DNA from 2 places in the Lysinibacillus sp. TE18511 genome. Region 2 is predicted to be linked to the other one. Evidence: riboswitches for the same ligand, from Rfam matches in the RefSeq annotation. Region 2 holds a riboswitch; the other holds the start of a gene.
What was found. A riboswitch is a leader RNA that binds a small molecule or an ion and turns the genes downstream of it on or off. The one in region 2 is predicted to bind FMN.
Positions count from the first base shown of each region.

Region 1: linked by a shared signal. The riboswitch ahead of ribE (riboflavin synthase) and the one ahead of ACVWXS_RS11780 (ECF transporter S component) in region 2 are both predicted to bind FMN.

Region 1 covers NZ_JBSSFD010000008.1:96,124-104,160, reverse strand. Annotated here, with positions in the region: gene ACVWXS_RS08495 (sensor histidine kinase) at 1-63, opposite strand, end outside; gene ACVWXS_RS08490 (spore germination protein) at 621-2,066, opposite strand; gene ribH (6,7-dimethyl-8-ribityllumazine synthase) at 2,192-2,659, opposite strand; partial or broken gene ribB (3,4-dihydroxy-2-butanone-4-phosphate synthase) at 2,713-3,306, opposite strand; gene ribE (riboflavin synthase) at 3,333-3,971, opposite strand; FMN riboswitch at 4,155-4,280, opposite strand; FMN riboswitch at 4,486-4,611, opposite strand; gene ACVWXS_RS08470 (SDR family NAD(P)-dependent oxidoreductase) at 4,810-5,565, opposite strand; gene abc-f (ribosomal protection-like ABC-F family protein) at 5,658-7,283, opposite strand; gene ACVWXS_RS08460 (hypothetical protein) at 7,689-7,928, shown strand.
Region 2 covers NZ_JBSSFD010000013.1:15,291-23,327, reverse strand. Annotated here, with positions in the region: gene glnA (type I glutamate--ammonia ligase) at 1-184, opposite strand, end outside; gene ACVWXS_RS11785 (sodium-dependent transporter) at 405-1,751, opposite strand; gene ACVWXS_RS11780 (ECF transporter S component) at 1,907-2,494, opposite strand; FMN riboswitch at 2,717-2,910, opposite strand; gene ACVWXS_RS11775 (RNA polymerase subunit sigma) at 3,408-4,712, opposite strand; gene sigX (RNA polymerase sigma factor SigX) at 4,709-5,242, opposite strand; gene ACVWXS_RS11765 (ATP-binding protein) at 5,370-7,145, opposite strand; gene ACVWXS_RS11760 (response regulator transcription factor) at 7,138-7,854, opposite strand; gene ccsB (c-type cytochrome biogenesis protein CcsB) at 8,036-8,037, opposite strand, start outside.

The DNA.
Region 1 (8,037 bases), on a different contig from region 2:
AGTAAACAATAATAATAAGATCGTTGATAATATTAAAATTAATTTTATTTTTCGGTTTTTCATACAAACTGGTACTTCCTCATCTATAGAAATATAATGATGCATTCATTTAGTTTGAGCTGACTTTCGCATTAAACACAAAAATTGATAGCTGAAAATGACATGTTGTCATACTTTTTACTATTGCAACAATTCAAACCAACAATACTATTATACTATAGTAAACTTTATTTTTTATAGTTGTTTCGATTCGTTTTTTTTAGCCATTTTCTTAGTGGTTCGTACCCATTGAAAAATTTCGCAAGATGTTTTAGAAAGATTTGGACGCACATTGTTATCCACTTCAATCACTTTCTTTCATCGTGCTAATTGAGTGAAACAAGCGGATTTGTACTTTCGGCTTATTAGCATCGTTCCCATTCACTTAGATAAATACTATTTTACTCTTTTTTCACAACCAAGGATTCTTCGGCTCCCGAAAGAGAATATTTGTTCCTAGTTTAACATTACAAGAAGATTTTGGCTACCACCAACTGACATTCATCACCCACTTACCTATTGGGCTATCCCAAACTGAAAAGACCAGGCATATAATACCTGATCTTTGTATAAGTAAGTATTTATTTTTCTTTGCTAGATGTTCTTGACTTATCCTGTACTTTTAAAAATGTTGGCCGCTTACCGTATCCGTCTATAGATAAACGAAATAAAGACTTTTTAATATCCTGCCAATCTAAATCTGCTCCTATACTTAAATATGGAACACCTAATACTCGTAAATTTGCCATATAAAGAAGTATGAAGAACATCGAAATAAAGAATCCAAATAACCCCAAAAAAGCAGATGCTACAATAATAATTATCCTGAAAATACTCATTGCGGATACAATAGATTGATTGATGAGTGTAAAAGCTGCAATACTTGAAGTCGCAATAACTACAATCATGGAAGGACTCGTAACACCTGCTTTAATTGCTGCATCTCCAATAACTAATCCCCCAACAACACTTATTGAACCACTGATCACATTGGGTAGATGTATATTTGCTTCTCGAAATAATTCAAACATAAAAAGCATCATTAATATTTCAAGAATCGTTGGAAATGGGAGCCCCGTTCTTGATTCAACAACCGTCGCTAAAAGAATCAATGGCAATTGCTCTTGATGATGAGTCGTTAGCGCTAGCCAAAAACCTGGTAAAAGTACACTTAAAAAGATAGCTAATCTTCGTAATGAACGCTCCATAGAACTTACAATAACCGGATATTCATTATCCTCAGCTGATTTAAATAGTAACATTGAATTAGCAGGAGTAATAATGACATATGATACACCATCAACAATGATGAGAATACGCCCACTACTTAAAGCTTGTAAGGCAAAATCAGGACGTCCAGTATAATCATGTCTAGGTAGAATTTTTGCACTCTGCTCCATTCTTTCCATCAATAAATCTCCACTAAATACAACATCCGTATCCACTCGCTGCAGCTGTAATTTTATTTGCTCGAGCATCTTTTGATTTACGACATCTTCTAAATAAAGCACAGCTACCGTTGTTTTGGAACGTTTACCAAGTTCATAAGTTTCAACACTTAATGAATTAGTAGGTAATCGTTTTCGTAATAAAGCAATATTAATAAAAACATCCTCAATAAAATCATCTCTCGGGCCTTTGACAACTAATTCCAGGGTTGTTTCTTTAATGTCCCGATTAGGTTTTTTAGCAATATTACTTGAATACAACAAATTCATATCTTCAAAATACAGTAATACATGTCCTCTATAGACTTTTGTAATGGCATCATCTTTACTTGAAATTTTCTGAAGTTGAGGAATGTGTAAATTATTTTGTATATGTTCTTCTAACATTTCATCCTGCGATGCAGTAAATAGTGATTGAACTCGTTGCACAATAACGGTGTGTAGTAACCGCTCATTAATGATTCCTTCACATTTTATCACATGTACCTTATGTTGCTGAAAGACATATTCTTGGAATACCACATCAGCAGAGCGTTGAAATAGTGCCTTCAAAGATTTCAAGTTTAACTCTTGTTTCATTGACGAAATATTCCTCATCTCCTACTGAGCCAGCTCCAAATTAGTACATTAATCAATACACTTATGCATATTTTTCCCTTACTATTTAAAAATATTCAAGAATACAGGATGTTGAACAAAATGCTTTATCCAATCATCTTCCTTAAGTTTGCCATTTCGATAGCAGACATTGCCGCATCATAGCCTTTATTGCCTGATTTAGTGCCCGCACGTTCAATTGCTTGCTCGATATTTTCAGTTGTAACAATGCCAAAAATAACAGGTACATTTGTAGATAATGACACACTTGCAATACCTTTTGCCGATTCATTACATACATAGTCATAGTGTGTTGTTGAACCACGAATCACCGTACCTAATCCAATAATTGCGTCATAGGTATTTGTTTCAGCCAACTGTTTTGCGATGAAAGGAACTTCAAATGCACCAGGAACCCATGCTACATCGATCGAGTTTTCATCCACACCATGACGCTTTAAACCATCTAACGCCCCGTCCAATAATTTGCTTGTAATAAATTCATTGAAACGTCCTACTACTACTGCTATTTTTAAATCCGTACCAATTAATTGTGCTTCAAATGTTCTACCCATTTTTCTTCTCTCCTCTTTTATATCGTCAGTTTGTTTTCTTCAATTATTTGTTGACGTCGATAGGTTGCCAATGCTTCTACTGAAATCATTTTTAAATGATGTTGAGCTGCATACTTGATAAGGTCATTAAAGCGTAGCATTCTACCATCGTCGCCCATAATTTCACAAATAATGCCCACAGGGATACTATTACAAAGTTTGGCTAAATCAATTGTTGCTTCGGTATGACCTCTACGCTCTAAGACACCATTATCCTTCGCTATTAATGGAAATATATGGCCAGGTCTACGAAAATCCTCAGCCTTTGCTTGTGGTTCTATCATTTTTTCTATAGTCATCGCTCGTTCAAATGCGCTGATTCCTGTCGTTGTATTCACATGATCTATGCTAACTGTAAATGCCGTTTGATGATTATCTGTATTATGACGGACCATTGGGTGCAAGCCTAATTTCAGTGCAAGTTGCTGTGAAATCGGTGTACAAATAAGACCTCTTCCATAGGTCGCCATAAAGTTAATCGTTTCAGGTGTCATAAACTCCGCGAGCGCCAGTAAGTCTCCTTCATTTTCTCGGTCCTCATCATCTACAACAACAATCATCTTACCTTGTTTTAAATCCTCTATTGCTTCTTCAATTGAATGTAGCAATATCGCCACCTCCTGTTCAGTGTTAGTTAAAACCCGTTTTGTGCTAAGAAGTCTCTCGTAATGGTCGGCATTTCCTGTCCACGCTTCAGTTGATGCAAAATATATTTCCCAACTAAATCGGTTTCTATATTGACGAGATCTCCAATTTTCTTCATACCTAAAATTGTTTCCTTGTAAGTGTGCGGTATCAGTGCTACTGTGACACTATTCTTCTCGACTTGAAAAAGTGTTAAGCTCGTACCGTCAATGGTGATGGAACCCTTTGGAATACAATAGCCCGTTAACTCCTCTGACAACTCAAAATCAATATAGACTGCATTTGCTAATGCTCGCTTACGCAATATTTTTCCTACTCCGTCTACATGTCCTGATACAAAATGTCCACCGAAACGTCCATTAGCAGACATGGCGCGCTCTAAATTTACCGGATCTCCTACAGCAAGCTGCTGTAAATTTGTTGCTTTCACCGATTCAGGCATCACATCCATCGTCAGCTCCTGTTCATTAAAATGTATCACCGTTAAACAAACACCATTGACCGCTATACTGTCCCCGAGCTTTACATCCTCCACCATTTTCGATGAAATAACGGTGATTTTCATACTTTGTCGATTGCTTTGCAAAGTTTTTACTGTACCAATATCTTCAACAATCCCTGTAAACAATTTTCCACCTACTTCCTATGCTTTGAGAGTTCCGATTTTTTGCGGTTGTCCCTCCTCCCAGCATTAAAAAAATTTCATTCAAACAAAAAACCCCTTTCATCAAAGGGGTTTGGGAGTTCATATAAATAAGACGTCAACAAACAAACCTAATGGATACAATTTTTTTCCATAGGCTATCATCTCATTGTTCTTCTCCCATCCAGACTGTCACTGTCGGTTTTGGATTTGCACCAAATCAGCTTGCGCTCACGGACTTTGAATTACTTCATCACCGCCGATTGGGAATTTCACCCTACCCCGAAGAACATACTACTATTCAATTCGTTAGCTAAATAATAAATCAATTTCGCCTTGGCGTAATTGTGTCCGGAGGCTTTATCTTCATTTTAGTGGGTGTCCAAACACCTACTGAATGAAAATAAAAAAACTTCCCAACTTAAATGATGGGAAGTAGTTAACAAAAGCATACTCAAATAAACCTTGTAAATTCAACCGAATTTAAAAAGCTCATACTTTTACCCTTCTCCCATCCAGACTATAACTGTCGGTTTTGGATTTGCACCAAATCAGCTTGCGCTCACGGACTTTGAATTACTTCATCACCGCCGATTGGGAATTTCACCCTACCCCGAAGGATTTTTTTATTTAGCTATTTCTTACGATAACACTATTTTATTATATTATCCAGATAATTCTTAATAAAAATCTTTTCTCTAATTCATTTCTTTTCACAAGTTGCACTGTCGTTGCGTTTTCAATGTCACTACTTAAATGAAAATAAAAACAGCCACCACCTTTGGTCATTAATAAAGACCAACGGCGTGGCTGTTCAAAAAGATTATACAGTTAAACTACCGTCTACAGAGACAACAGCACCAGCCATAAAGCTTGCTTTATCTGAAGCTAAAAATAGGACCGCTTCTGCTACTTCTTCTGGTTCACCATGGCGTCCCATACGTACACGTGACATTTCTTCTGGTACGTATCCTGTTTTTTCAAGTGTTTCACCAACACTATGGAATAATGGTGTAACAATACCACCTGGACACACAGCATTAACACGAATACCTTTATTTGCATACTCGATCGCTACACCTTTCGTTAAACCGATTACTGCATGTTTACTCGCGGAGTATACAGCAATACTGTGTTCTGGACGAATACCTGCAGATGAAGCAGTATTTATAATTGACCCTTTCCCCTGCTTCTCCATTACTGGAATGACATATTTCATACCTAGAAAAATACCTTTTACATTGATATCCATAAGACGATCGTATTCTTCCAATTCAACCATTGTAAATGGTGCAAACTTTTGAATGATGCCAGCGTTATTGAAGAATACATCGATACGGCCATATGTGTTTATAGCTTGCTTTACATAATTCTGAACATCCTCTACTTTGGAAACATCCGCTTTAACGAATATCCCTTCACCGCCATTTTGTTGAATTAGTTTAAGAGTCTCTTCTCCAGTTTTCTCGTTAAAATCAACTAACACGACTTTATAGCCATTCTCAGCAAATTTAATACTAGTTGCTCTACCAATTCCACTACCTGAACCTGTAATAACTGCAATTTGATTATTTGTCATATTCTCTTCCTCTTTTCGCTTTTATATTTATTACGTATTCACAAATATTTTCTCAATTGGTGGCCATCTTTGCTTTTCCATGCTTATGGCCCTTAGTTTAATTTCATTTTCATATAATCATTGTAATTACCGTCAAAGATACTCGTACCAGTTGGGGAAAGCTCCACCATTTTGTACGCTAGCTTATTGAGAAAATATCGATCATGCGAAATAAAGAAAAGTGTTCCCTCAAAATTCAAAAGAGCCTGTTCCAATACTTCTTTACTATATAAATCAAGATGATTAGTTGGTTCATCCATAATAAGCACATTAGCTTTTTGCAATACGAGTTTCGATAAAGCTACTCGTGCTCTCTCACCTCCGCTGAGGGCAGATATCTTTTTAAACACATCTTCACCAGTAAATAAGAAATTCCCTAAAACAGTACGAACTCTCGCTTCTTCAACGTGCGGGAATATATTCCAGACCTCCTGTAAAATAGTGTTATTTGGATGTAAGTCCGACTGCTCTTGATCGTAATAACCTATCGTTACACCGTTCCCCCAAGTAATAACACCACTATTTGGTCTAATTTCCTTTAACAGTGTCTTTAATAATGTTGATTTTCCGACACCATTCGGACCAATTAATGCAACCTTTTCACCACGATGTAGCTGAAAACTAATATTTTTTAATAGCGGTTGCTGCTCGCATTCTGTGGCAAAAGAGATGGATAAGTCTCTTACCTTTAACACTTCCTTATGCGAGTTTTTTTCCATTGAAAATGCCATCTGTGTATGTTTTAAATCCTTTAGAGGCATCTCAATTCGTTCTATTCTCTCAAGCTGTTTTCTTTTGTTTTTTGCACTTCTAGAAGAAGTAGCCATAGCAATATTGCGTTGTATATAGTCTTCCATTTTTGATATTTCTTGCTGTTGCAAGGCGTATTTTTTTCCAAGCAATTTCCGATTTTTTTCTTTATTTTCTACATACTTAGAGTAATTGCCGACATATTTTCTAACTTCTGTTCGCTCAATCTCATAGATTACATTAACAAGTGCATCTAAAAAATATCGATCATGCGAAATGACAAGAATGGAACCTTGGTATGAGCTTAAATACGTTTCAAGCCAATTTAAAGTTGTCAAATCCAAATGATTCGTCGGTTCATCTAGCAATAATAAATCTGGCTGTTCTAGTAAAATTTTCGCCAGTGCAAGTCGAGTTTTTTGTCCTCCACTTAGCTGATGAATTGGGGTATTTTTAGACGTACTTTCAAAGCCCATGCCATTAAGAATGCTGTTTATTTTAGCTTCTATTTCATAGCCACCATGCTGCATAAACCATTCTGATTTTATTGCATATCGATCCATAATTTTTTCAAATTTTTTAGGATTGTCTATGAACAACGGTTCGCTCATCTTCTTTTCAAGCTCTCGAAGTTCTTTTTCAACCTTAAGAAGGTCAGATAACACTTCTAACATTTCAGCCCAAATTGTATTATCTAGATTCAATCCACTGTCTTGGCGCAAATAACCAATTTTAATACCTTTCCTGATGTAAAGCTCGCCATGATCATACGGAAGGTCTCCCGCAATGATCTTTAATAATGTTGATTTACCTGCCCCATTAACACCAATTAAGCCAATTTTGTCTCCCCGCTCAATTTTCATCGTTATATTTGAGAGAATTGGATCTCCCAAATAGCTTTTACTAATTCCATTTAATTGAAGTATCATTTACTTAATCTCCTTATAAATTTTGGCCATCTCTTTTGCAAAGCTAAAGACGCTTAACAGATGAATGGACATATAAGGTTACACATCTCTTTTCACTCCTATCAATTATGCCTCGGCATAGTTTCGTCCGGAATCGGCTTTGTGCTTAGGCCTGCACGAGGGCCGACACGATGTCGGTCATTTCGGTAATGCCACAGGACGCGGCGTTTTTACCGATGCAGGTCAGTTAGCCGTTATCGCATGGATGCGATGATTTTAGGCTAACATCCTTTGTGAACTCCTTTCCGATTTCGTGACATCCGCCGGAGGCTTTGGGCCAACATGATGTTGGTCACTCAGTCGTTGCCACAGGACGTGGCGTTCTTAGACTGAGTTCCTCTATTTCAGCAGGTGTTTGGACACCTGATGAAAGAAGTTAAAACAAAAAAGGCGCCGAAAGAACGGCGCCTTAAAAGTGCGAAAAAACCCTACAAGCAGGGGGTATATTTCTTATATGTCACAAAAGAACGTAAAAAAGCGCCGTACAGAACCGGCGCCACAATGCGTAAATATATTTATACAAATTCATCAAGATTACTGACTACAATTGTTAAAATAAGAAGGCAAAAGCTTCCGGGATCTGTTTTCGATATGAAATTTGCTTAAAAAAGGGCAGACTTCTCCCTTTGACAGCAAATCCCCAAGAAGCATGTAAGATTTTACCTCTTTTTCTACTAAGCCTTTCGCGAATACAGTTTCCATTACTTTTACCTCC
Region 2 (8,037 bases):
GCACAAAACCTTCAATAGATGAACCATCAAACATCACTTTATTGTCCAATGCTTTTTCTAATTGGCTAACTGGTATTTCAACATTTTTAATCGTTCCTAATATATCCGTAAATTGTAGGCGAATAAATTTCACATTTTCTTCCTTCACTCGACGTACAATATCTTCTTTTGTATAATGTTTCATTTCTCACCACTCCAATGTAATTTTTGTTAACATCATTTCTTTGTAACTGTTTTAAAAATACATTAAAAGGACAAAAAACGCAATAGACATGTCATGTTTCCTTACATCCATTTTTTCGAATATATTAATCTTATTTTGAGATAGATAGGATGCAAGGACACACGGTCTCAATTAAAAAAGTAGGTTGTATTCCAGTTAAATGAAATACAACCTACTCTCTTTAATATTGTAAAAGCATATTTACTAACACAACAATAATCACAACAGGTACTACTATTAACATCAATAGACGATATATTGAATAGAACCCTTGTCCCATTTGACTACCTATCAACAATTCCTTCTTCACAAATTCTTTATCAACTACATAGGCAATAAAGATAGCGATCAACAAATTGCCTAATGGAAGCATTAAATTTGATACTAAAAAGTCTGTTGCATCAAAAATTGTTTTCCCAAAGATCGATACATCTGCTAATGTACTTGATGAAAGCGCTGCTGGGATTGCGGCAATAAAGACGACTACACCTAACAACATCGCCAATTTAGAACGAGACATACGACCCTTTTCAATAAATGCCGCTACGATAATTTCATATAAACTGAAGGAAGATGTTAGCGTTGCGAATAAAAATAATAATAAAAACATCGCTAAGAATATTTCACCAAATGGCATTTGACTAAACGCTGTTGGCAGAACCATAAATAGCAAGCCTGGTCCAGCTGCAGGCTCTAAATCAAAAGCAAACACAACAGGGAAAATCGCTAATCCTGCTAAAAACGATACAAGCACAGTTAAGAGTACAACGGAGCCCGCCGAGTTAGGCAAACTCACATCCTTTTTTAAATATGAACTGTACGTCACAAGACAAGAAAACCCTACTGCTAAACCAAAGAAGGACTGCCCTAACGCTTCTAATACAGCCTTACCAGTAATATTGGAAAAATCCGGCCACAAGAAGAATTTAACACCTTCCATTGCCCCATCTAATGTTACCGCTCGCACAACAAGCACTATAAACATGATAAATAATAAAGGCATCATCCACTTATTAGCCTTCTCTATACCATTTTGCACCCCAAGTGAAATGACTAGTACATTTATCAGCGTAAACAACCCTAAACCTAGCAATGTAATCCAAGGCGTTCCTACAATCTTTCCAAATAATTCACTAGGATCATTTACAGGATCAATAACAGCTCCAGCTACACCAAGCCCACTATATATAAAGATCCAGCCTCCTACAACGCTATAAAAAGTTAACAACAAAAAACAGCCCAGCACGCCCATTCGGCCAACCCATGCCCAGCCTGTTTTTGTCGGTGCAATTTTTTTATATGCAGTCACAGCTTCCGACTGTGTACCACGTCCTAAAACGTATTCTGATAATAACATCGGTAAACCAATTAACAAAGTAAAGAAAACAAAAATAAGGAAAAACGCTCCCCCACCACTTTGTCCAGTAACATACGGAAGCTTCCAAATTGCCCCCAGTCCAATTGCAGCTCCTGCCGACGCCAAAATAAAGCCTAGTTTACTAGACCATTGACTCTTTTGTTCACTCATCTCTTCAAACTCCTCTAACATTCTAAACTCTTCCTTATTTTACACTAAAATACTAAAATCGACTAGATGATAAATTTCTACCCGTCACTTCAATTCTTCTCTTACATTCTCATATAAAAAACCTCGAGCAATTTACAACTCGAGGTTCCAACTAATTATTTTGTTAAATACATGGAACGCTGATTAATAATCCATTTACGCATTGTTGTGAATAGTAACGCCATGATGACCGTTATTAAAATACCTTTCACAATATTAAATGGCAAGATTCCAGCTACGATCATTTTATATAGTGAATCACCTACAACAGGCTCCATACCTAAAAAGTAAGTGTACATAGGTAAAAATACTGCATAGTTCAGAAGGCTCATTCCTACTGCCATAATAATTGTTCCAGCAGCTAAACCTCCAACAAGACCTTTAACCGTTTTGAAGCGATTAAAAATAAAGCTCACTGGTAATATAAATAAAATGCCTGTTGTAAAGTTCGCCATATGTCCTACCGGTACTCCCGTTGGCGTGCCTGAGAAAATCCAGTCCAACACATTTTTAAATAATTCTACTAAAATACCGGCTATCGGTCCCATTGTGATTGCAGCTAGTAATGCTGGCATATCACTGAAATCCACTTCCAAAAATGCCGGGAATGGCGGAATTGGGAAATTAAAAAGCATTAACAAAAACGAAATACTGCTCAGCATACCAATCGTAATAAACGATTGAAGTTTCAAATTTTTCTTCATTGAAAACTCTCTCCTCTTTGCTGATTCAATCTCGCAAGAAGAAAGGCCACGACCTTATCCATTATTATTATGAAAAAACCCTTATGCAAAAGAGCATAAGGGAGAATAGGCATGATTAATAAACGCCATTGATTAGCTATTTTTGAGCAAGCACTGTGTGAAGACACATCGAAAAAAACGCTCGCACATAGCTAAATTCATAACAATGAATGACGATCGTACCTCCATCTTCTCCCATCCAGACTTTAACTGTCGGCCTTGGAATTACACCAAGTCAGCCATGCAAAAAACTTTGCACAGGTCGCGGGCTGAAGAGTCTTTAGTAAATCATTCGAGCCAATGTATTAAAAGTAACATTAGCGATTTACAACTCTATTACCGCCGGTCGGGATTTTCACCCTGCCCCGAAGATGAATCAATATTTTTTGTTTTATAACTTTACTATAATGAATTATTAAGGAAAAGTAAATAGCTTTTCAACAATTATGCCTCCATCGGATATTGGACACCCGCTGAAAAGTTACTTAAAACCGCATTCATCTCACCACCTATAGAGGTGAGAGACTTTTATAGCTGACGCTTTGCTTTCGCTACAAAAAACATTTGCTGAAAGAAGTTAAAAGATCCCGATTAAACTTGTATGTTTTGCCTCATAAACTGGCTCATCACCATAACTCAGGGTTGCTTTCCATTCCTCTATCGGCTTGCTCTAGGTCTCATCTGTGACGCTATGATTTGCTCCAAGGAGTCATCATGTTAGAATGGTCTACTTTTTAACAAGTATCATCCCTAGCTTTAAATAAGTAGCTCATAAATGGACAAGAGCATTCACGCACATATAGTGGCGAGAATGCTCCCAAAATTTACTTATACGTTTTTTGTTCTTCTATTTTGAAGTTTAACGTTATGCTATTTATGGCATATATTGTTTATTGGCTCCCACAGGCTTTGGTAAGAAATTTTTCAAATCAAATCCCTCCCAGCTCTCCTGTACCACATTATCTAAACGTACTTGTAAATCAAAGCTTGCAGCAGTGAGCATCATCGCTTCAATTAATTGAGTTGCACGAACGGCATCCATTGTTGTTAAATCAAGTGGCTCATTAAATGTAACGACAACACCTTCAGCTACCTCTTGCACAGTGTATGTCACATGTCCAGGAACGACCGGAACGTATCCATCATCTTTTTTATTTCCCATATCGACAAGAGCTTCTGTTACAGTAGAATAAGTCTTGCTAGAATCAGGTGATAAATACTCAGCCCCATTTTCATCTTTATATAAATAATAATTATAATGATTTTGTCTTGTTAATGCGATAGACTTATTTTGCTCCCCGTCTTCCTGAGACTCATCAGCTGTACCATCTGGATTTTCAATCTCAATCTCTTTATACTCTGAGTCTGAGAATGTATCCTGTACTGTTCCAACGTATTCGCTATTATCCGCAGAAGCAACATCATAGTCATTTTCTTGCGGCAATACATGAACAAGTTTATCGTCCTTCTCCTTCAATTCACCTTTATACGGGTGGTAATTAGTAAAGCCCTTTTCTTCCTCATCAATTTGCGGTGCATACTTTTCATACATTTGCAATGTTGTAGGCTTCTTTTTCCCAAAATCAGTGGCAACTCGTTCGTTCGGGATAACGTATGTCATTGGCACACTTTCCTTATCACGGTTTGCCAAACCAATGCGAAACACTACTGCGTTTGTTAAATCTTCCTCATAAACAGATGACCTTAGTGACATCATACGTGAATATTTTGATACAATATCAGATTCTATAATATCGTCATCGTTTTCAAAGCTTTTTGCAGCCCGATTATCTTGTATTGTAGAATATTGAGAAGTATCAGGAGCGTTAGCTTGATCCATATTTACCTCTTTATTATTCATGTACATAGACCCCACAAGTACTGTTAGGGCGAAAACAGCTGCACCACTCAGAAAAATAGGCCATTTACGTACGTTCTTCTTTGTTGTAGCGGTTTCGGTACTTACTTGTTGCGTATGACTATTTTGTTGTTGCTCTTTGGATATTATTTCGTCATCCATTGGTTGTTGTACGGCTTTTTGAAGATGGATATTATCCTGTAAGCGTGCATCTGCCAATAATCTATTTAATACTTCTTCTTTCGAACGGCGGTCAGAAAGCTTAGGGGCATTATTTAATACATGTTCAAATTGGTCATCATCAAATTGATTATGCGTCATTGCCGTTTCGCCTCCTGTTCTCTAACCTGTTGTAGCTGTTGCCTTAAAAATTTTATGGCACGATGCTGAGTGGTTTTTACTTTCGCTTCTGTCCAATCTAGTATTTGCGCTGTTTCCGCAATCGATAAATCTTGAAAGTAGCGCATAATAATGACCATTTTTTGGTCACCTGTACAGTTTTCAAGTGCGGATTGTACCTGCATAAATTCATCACTAGCTTGTAGCATATCTTCCGGTGATGGTGTGGTTGAATGTAGCTGTTCCGTTTCCCAATCAAAAAAATCGAGTGAATGTTTTTGACGCACAGCCTGCTTTCTAAAATGATCAATCGCGACATTTTTAGCAATAGCAAAAAGCCATGTCTTCTCGCTGCTATTTCCTGCAAACTGATCATATGAACGTAATACACGAACATAAACCTCGTGCGCTAAATCCTCAGCAAGTGTACGGTTTTTTACTAAATAAATAAGAAACTGGAACACGTCTTGATGGTATTCATCGTATAGCCGATGGAACACGGAGTCATTCAAAGCACTCCACCCCCGTTCAATTATATTTGTCGTCTAAATGTTCACAGAAGTTACATCCAATTAATACCATTTTATCAATTATACATCGGCATAATTGCATCCGCTGAAAGAACTTAGTAGTGATGTATTAATCGAATGGTAAATAAAACGTGAAGGTAGTACCCTCTTTCAGCACACTATCTACCATAATATTGCCTGAATGAGCCTTGACAATATTTCTAGCAATAGCTAAACCTAGGCCAGTTCCACCTTTGGAACGTGTACGTGCCTTATCTGCTTTATAGAAACGTTCAAAAACATATGGTAAGTCCTCTTGTGGAATGCCATGCCCTGTATCCTGAACAGAAATTTTGGAAAAAGTCGGCTCTTTCTCAACCTTTACCGTTACTGACCCTTCAGTAGTATGACGGAGAGCATTATCAATTAAATTCGTTAACACTTGTTCAATCCGATCCTCATCTATACTAATCGTAGCTTCGTCATTAAATTCACTGTCAAATACTAGACGTACATGCTTCTCTTTTGCAACCTGTGCAAATTTTTGAGTAATACGTTCAAATGTTGAATTAATTGGGAGCTCATCCTTGTAAAGAGTCATATGGCCGGATTCCATACGTGCAAGATCTAATAAATCTGTTACGAGGCGTCCCATACGTTTTGATTCATCATAAATTATTTTAGTAATCTCATTTCGTTCTTCTTGATCTTGAATAAAATCATCATCCATTAAGGCCTCCGAATAGCCTTGAAGCATCGAAATTGGCGTCCGTAACTCATGAGACACATTGGCAATAAAGTCTGAACGTAGTTTTTCTAAACGATGTTGCTCTGTCATATCACGAATAACTGCAACGGCTCCACGTATCGATTCACCACTATAAAGGGGGCTAATCGTAAACGTATAGTAACTTCCATCCATCTCGATTTCTTCTTCAAGCTTATCCTCAAACATCAGGACATGGTCAAGCATATGATAAAGCTCTGGTGGAATTGGTTTAGCACTTTGCGAGCCTTTATTGACAAACCATTTTTGCATTAAACGCTCTGCCGGTGGGTTGCTTAATAATATTGTACGATCACGATTAAACGTAATAACCGCATCAGTCATCGATGTCAAAATATTTGATAGCTGTTCATTTTCTTGATTGATAACTTCTAGATTGTGTTTCAATTGTCGTCCCATTTGATTAAAAGCAACAGCAAGCTGGCCGATTTCATCATTTTGTGTTGTCGGCATTTTCGCTTCAAAATTTCCTTTAGCAATTTCAAACGCCAATTCACGCATTTTACGCAGTGGTGATGTAATTCGTGATGATAGGAAAAAGGCAAAGAATGTCGTAAGGACAAAGGCAATGACAGCAGATAAAATGACAATTTTCGTCGTTTCATTCGATGTTTTATGTAGTACATCTGGACTTTGATAAATAAAGACCGCTCCGTGCACTGCATTTTCTACATTTAATGGGAAACCAAGCACGACATATGATTCCATTGTTTCCTTGTCTGTAGAAGACGGCATCATCATTTCTTTAATGATTGGTTCATCGGATTGAAAAATTTCGTGGAAAGATTTATTAGCTAGTATCGTATCTTGTATTTCTTTTTTATTTACACCTTCCTGCAAAGCAAACGATACTGCTTCATGGTTAATTGCAATAAGCGCATTCGTACTTTCAGGTAAAATTTCTTTTAATAATTCAGAAGTCGACTCCGCCGTTTCATTATCATCTACTATACTTGCAACAGTTGTTGCTATTTGACGCAAAGAGCTTTCTGCTTGCTGCATATGGTAATTTTGAAGAAACTCGAGCATTAAAACCGTGAAAACAAACAATACAAATGAAACGAGAAGCAATATGGTTACCCATAGCTTCCCGACAACACTATTCCATATTCTATTCATTAACAACCTCAAATTTGTAGCCAACGCCCCATACAGTAACAATCATCTTTGCAGCGTTTTCAGATACACGGTTGAGCTTTTCGCGTAAACGTTTGACATGTGTGTCAACTGTACGTAAATCGCCAAAGAAATCATAATGCCAAACTTCTTTTAGTAATTGTTCACGGTCAAATACTTTGTCTGGCGATTTCGCTAGGAAATAAAGTAATTCATACTCCTTAGGCGTTAAATTTACCTCGATACCTTCTGCTGTTACACGATGAGCATCATGATCAATCATTAAATGTTGGAACACAACTAAATCTTTTGAAGAAGATGCATTTGTCGAAGGTGAGAATGCTTGTGAACGACGTAATATGGCCTTCACACGTAAGACAACCTCACGAGGACTAAATGGTTTTACAATATAATCATCCGCTCCAAGCTCGAAGCCTTGTACACGATTCGCTTCTTCGCCTTTCGCAGTTAATAAAATAATCGGTGTTGCTGCTCGTTCGCGAATTTCCGCACATACTTCAAGCCCGTCTTTTTCAGGCATCATAATATCTAATAAAATACAATGATACTCTTTTTCTAAAGATTTTTCGATCGCTTGTTCACCATTTTCTGCTTCGTCAACAAGGTACCCTTCTCGCTCTAAATACATTTTTAATAAGCGTCGAATACGATCCTCGTCGTCTACTACTAATACTGAAATATTTTCTGACACTTTCACGATCCCTCTCTTCTAATCTTTCTCTACCCTCTATTGTACATCGTACAGCACATATTGAAAAGAAAAGAAAGCCTCCTTGCCACAGCAAGAAGGCTTTCTTTCTAATTACTAGCGACGTAAAAAATCTCATATGTGCTCAAATTAATCAGTTTTTTTAAAACGGATTCATTTCAGTTT